Regions from separate parts of the Mesorhizobium sp. M1399 genome, predicted to be linked through region 1. Evidence: riboswitches for the same ligand, from Rfam matches in the RefSeq annotation. Region 1 holds a riboswitch; the other holds the start of a gene.
What was found. Region 1 has a riboswitch for S-adenosylmethionine ahead of metX (homoserine O-acetyltransferase MetX). Riboswitches for the same ligand answer to the same signal wherever they lie in the genome.

Region 1 (2,199 bases):
GTCTGCAACTTTTCGGGGCCATGCGCTGATGCCTGGCGCATGATCCTGATCCGAAAAGTCTGCAACTTTTCAGGGTCATGCGCTGATGCCTGGCACATGGTCCTGATCCGAAAAGCGTGCAACTTTTCGAGGTCATGCGCCGAGCCCTCTAGCCCGGGCCGCCGAGGCGATGAAGCCTTTGATGGCGGCGAACAGTTCCGGCTCGTCGAGCAGGAAGGCGTCGTGGCCGCGGTCGGTCTCGATTTCGACGAACGATACCGAGGCGCCGGCCGCGTTCAGCGCGTGAACGACCGAGCGGCTCTCCTCGGTCGGGAACAGCCAGTCGCTGGTGAAGGAGACCAGGCAAAAACGGGTCTTGGTGCCGGCGAAGGCATCGGCCAGCCGGCCGCCATGGTCGGCGGCGAGATCGAAATAGTCCATCGCCCGGGTCATGTAGAGATAGGAGTTGGCATCGAAGCGATCGACGAAGGTCATGCCCTGATGGCGCAGATAGCTCTCGATCTGGAAGTCGGCATCGAAGCCGAAGGTCAACGCTTCGCGGTCCTGCAGGTTGCGGCCGAACTTGCGGTGCAGCGCTGCTTCCGACAGATAAGTGATGTGGGCGGCCATGCGCGCCACCGCCAGCCCCTTTTCCGGTCGCTTGCCGTGCTCGAAATATTTGCCGCCATGCCAGTCGGGGTCGGCCATCACCGCTTGCCTGCCGACCTCGTGGAAAGCGATGTTCTGCGAGGAATGGCGGGCGCCGGTGGCGATCGGCAGGGCCGAGAAGACGCGCTCGGGATAGCTGGAGGCCCATTGCAGCACCTGCATGCCGCCCATCGAGCCGCCCAGCACGCTGAACAGCTGTTCGATGCCGAAATGCTCGACCAGCATCAGCTGCGCCCGCACCATGTCGCGGATGGTGATGATCGGCAGGTCGAGTCCGTAAGGCTTGGCGGTTGCGGGATTTGTCGAGGCGGGGCCGGTGGAACCGAGGCAGCCGCCGATGACGTTGGACGAGATGACGAAGAAACGGTCGGTATCGATGATCTTGCCGGGGCCGATCAGCACTTCCCACCAGCCCGGCTTGCCGGTCACCGGATTGGTGTTGGCGACATGCTGGTCGCCGGTCAGCGCATGGCAGACGAGGATGGCGTTGGAGCGCGCGTCGTTGAGCGTGCCATAGGTTTGGTAGGCGATCTGGAACGGCGACAGCAGCGTGCCGGCGTCGAGCTTGAGCGGCTTGTCGGCGCCGAAACGCAACACTGGGCTCGACGGCTGGTCGGCCTCGTTGTTGGTTTTTCGAGCGCGCAAAGCGACCATCACATCTCCTTGCCCGGGCTTTAGTTGTCCACCGGTCTGGGCAACAAAAACCGGCCATGCCTTCGCAAAGCCGGTTACAAGATGCAAACGGCCCTTTAGCAAGTTGTTTAACGTGGCTGCAAGCCGACCGGCCAAATCACCACGGAACTGTCGATGCTCTTCTAGGACTGACGCATGGCTTCGTCAACGGCAAGTTCTTGATCCCGAATTGCCGCCCCTCGACATTCCTGGCCACGGCTTGTATTTCCGCTGCGGCCTCCGGATGGAGGCATCCTCGACGGATTTCATGGAATGAGCCAGACACCGGATCAGACACGTCCAACGCCCCGCGCCGGCATCATGGACATCGAAGCCTATGTGCCCGGCAAGAGCGCGGCGCCGGAAGGTGTCGCCAAAGTCTACAAACTGTCGGCGAACGAGAACCCGCTCGGTCCTTCGCCAAAGGCGATAGAGGCCGCGCGCGCGGTCGCCGACAAGCTCGCGGTCTATCCCGACGGCAGCGCCAGGCGCCTGCGGGAGGCGATCGCCGAGGTGCATGGGCTCAATCCGGCGAACATCGTCTGCTCCAACGGTTCCGACGAGATCCTGGGCCTGCTTGCGCAGACCTACCTCGCGCCCGGCGATGAAGCCATCATCACCGAACACGGCTTCATGGTCTACAAGATCTACATACAGTCGGCCGGTGCCGTCCCGGTAACGGTCAAGGAGACCGATGAACGCGCCGACATCGATGCGATCCTCGCCGCGGTGACGCCGCGTACCAGGATCATCTTCCTTGCCAATCCGAACAACCCGACCGGCACTTACGTGCCGTTCCAGGAGGTGCGCCGCCTGCATGCCGGCCTGCCGCGAAACGTGCTTCTGGTGCTGGATGCCGCCTACGCCGAATATGTCCGG
Region 2 (2,199 bases), on a different contig from region 1:
CGGCTGGCTGAGCGGCGCCGTCGACTGGCGCGGCAACGTTATGACCATCCAGACCAAGGCCGTCGCGGAGCTGGAAGAGACCCCGTCCGGCGCCTGATCGGCGCCCCCCGCTCACCTCTGTTCGGTCAGCCCTATCCGGCGGCTCTCAGCGCTTGCTCGATATCTTCGAGCAGATCGTCGGTATCTTCCAGGCCGACGGAAAGCCTGAGCGTGCCCGGCCCGATGCCGAGCTCGGCGCGGGCCTCATCGGTCAAGTTCTTGTGTGTGGTCGTCGCCGGATGGGTGATCAGGCTCTTGGCGTCGCCGAGATTGTTGGAAATCAGCACGATGTCGAGCGCGTTCTGGAAAGCAAAGGCCGCCTGCTTGCCGCCCTTCACATCCAGGCAGATCAGCGTTGAGCCGCCCGACATCTGCTTCTTGACCACGGCCGCTTGCGGGTGGTCGGCACGGCCGGGATAGATGACACGGGCGATTTGCGGGCGCTCGGCGAGGAAATCCGCTATGCGGCCGGCACTTTCCGTCTGCTGGCGTACGCGCAGCGGCAGCGTCTCCAGGCCTTTCAGCAGGGTCCAGGCATTGAAGGGCGAGAGGCTGGGGCCGGTGTGGCGGAAATAGTCATGCAGGTTCTCGTCGATCCATTTTTTGTCCGACAAGATAACGCCTCCAAGGCAGCGCCCTTGGCCGTCAATATGCTTGGTGGCCGAATAGACGACGATATGGGCGCCGAGCTGCAAGGGTTTCTGCTGCAAGGGCGTGGCGAAGACATTGTCGACGATCAGCCTGGCGCCGATCGAGTTGGCAAGTGCCGCGACGGCGGCGATGTCGACCACCTCCAGCGTTGGGTTGGTCGGGCTTTCCAGGAAGAACAGTTTGGTGTTCGGCTTGACCGCCTGTTCCCAATTGGCGATGTCAGTGCCATCGACCAGCGTTGCCTCGATGCCGTATTTCGGCGCCAGCGTCTCGACCACCCAGCGGCAGGAGCCGAACAGTGCGCGCGCCGCCACGACATGGTCGCCCGCCTTGGCGCTGCACAGCAGCGCTGCCGTCACCGCCGCCATGCCGGACGCCGTAGCGCGCGCGTCCTCGGCGCCTTCCAGCGCGCACATACGCTTTTCGAACATGTCGACCGTCGGATTGGCATAGCGCGAATAGATGAAGCCCGGCTCCTCCCCCTTGAAGCGGGCTTCCGCCGCTTGCGCCGTCTCGTAGACATAGCCTTGGGTGAGATACATCGCCTCGGAGGTCTCGCCGAAGCCGGAACGCAGCGTCCCGGCGTGCACGAGTGCGGTCTGAGGCTTCCAGTCGCGCTTCTTGGTCATCATTCTATCCAAACACCAAAATTGGTCCAAACAACAAAAAACCGGTCGCGAAAGTCGCAACCGGTCCATATGGCCTTGCGGCCCGACGGTCCTTTAGCGACTTGTTTAACGTGGCTGCAAGCCGACCGGCCAAATCACCACGGGATAACGAGCTTTAGACCCGCGCCGCGCTTGCGTCAATTGCCGGCATGATTAAGAGGGTTGTACCAAGCAGGTGCCAAAGGCGTCCACGGTCGGACCTGCGACAGAACAAGACCTCGCCCGGCGTTCGAACGGAGCCAGACCCTTGCGGCAGACAGGCATTCTTCCCGATCAGGATATTTCCGCGCTGTTCCAGACGGGCGCGCTGAAATCGCCGCGCATGTTAGATGCCGATCAGATCCAGCCGGCCAGCCTTGACCTCAGGCTCGGCGACAAGGCCTGGCGGGTGCGTGCTTCCTTCTTGCCCGGTCCGGACCACAGGGTTGTCGACAAGCTCGACCGGCTGAAGCTGCACGAGATCAACCTCGCCGAAGGTGCCGTGCTGGAAACCGGCTGCGTCTACATCGTGCCGCTGCTCGAAAGCCTGGCGCTGCCCGCTCATATTTCGGCTTCGGCCAACCCGAAAAGCTCGACCGGACGGCTCGATATCTTCACTCGGGTAATGACCGACCGCGGCCACGAGTTCGACAAGATCGCCGCCGGTTATGAAGGCCCGCTCTATCTGGAGGTCAGCCCGCGCACCTTCCCGATCGTTGTACGCACCGGCTCGCGGCTGTCGCAGATCAGGTTCCGCACCGGCAATGCGCTTTTGTCGGAAAGCGAACTGCACGACCTGCATCGCGCCGAGATGCTGGTCGCCACCGAACCACCCAACATCTCAGGCGGTGGCATCGCGCTG

Region 2: it holds a riboswitch for S-adenosylmethionine, as region 1 does, so the genes downstream of both, NKH05_RS17825 (O-succinylhomoserine sulfhydrylase) here and metX (homoserine O-acetyltransferase MetX) in region 1, are expected to answer to the same signal.

Annotation. Positions count from the first base shown of each region.
Region 1 covers NZ_JAMYKZ010000015.1:76,109-78,307, reverse strand. Annotated here, with positions in the region: gene metX (homoserine O-acetyltransferase MetX) at 133-1,302, opposite strand; SAM riboswitch at 1,378-1,455, opposite strand; gene hisC (histidinol-phosphate transaminase) at 1,594-2,199, shown strand, end outside.
Region 2 covers NZ_JAMYKZ010000009.1:221,956-224,154, forward strand. Annotated here, with positions in the region: gene NKH05_RS17820 (ceramide glucosyltransferase) at 1-97, shown strand, start outside; gene NKH05_RS17825 (O-succinylhomoserine sulfhydrylase) at 132-1,322, opposite strand; SAM riboswitch at 1,393-1,470, opposite strand; gene NKH05_RS17830 (2'-deoxycytidine 5'-triphosphate deaminase) at 1,606-2,199, shown strand, end outside.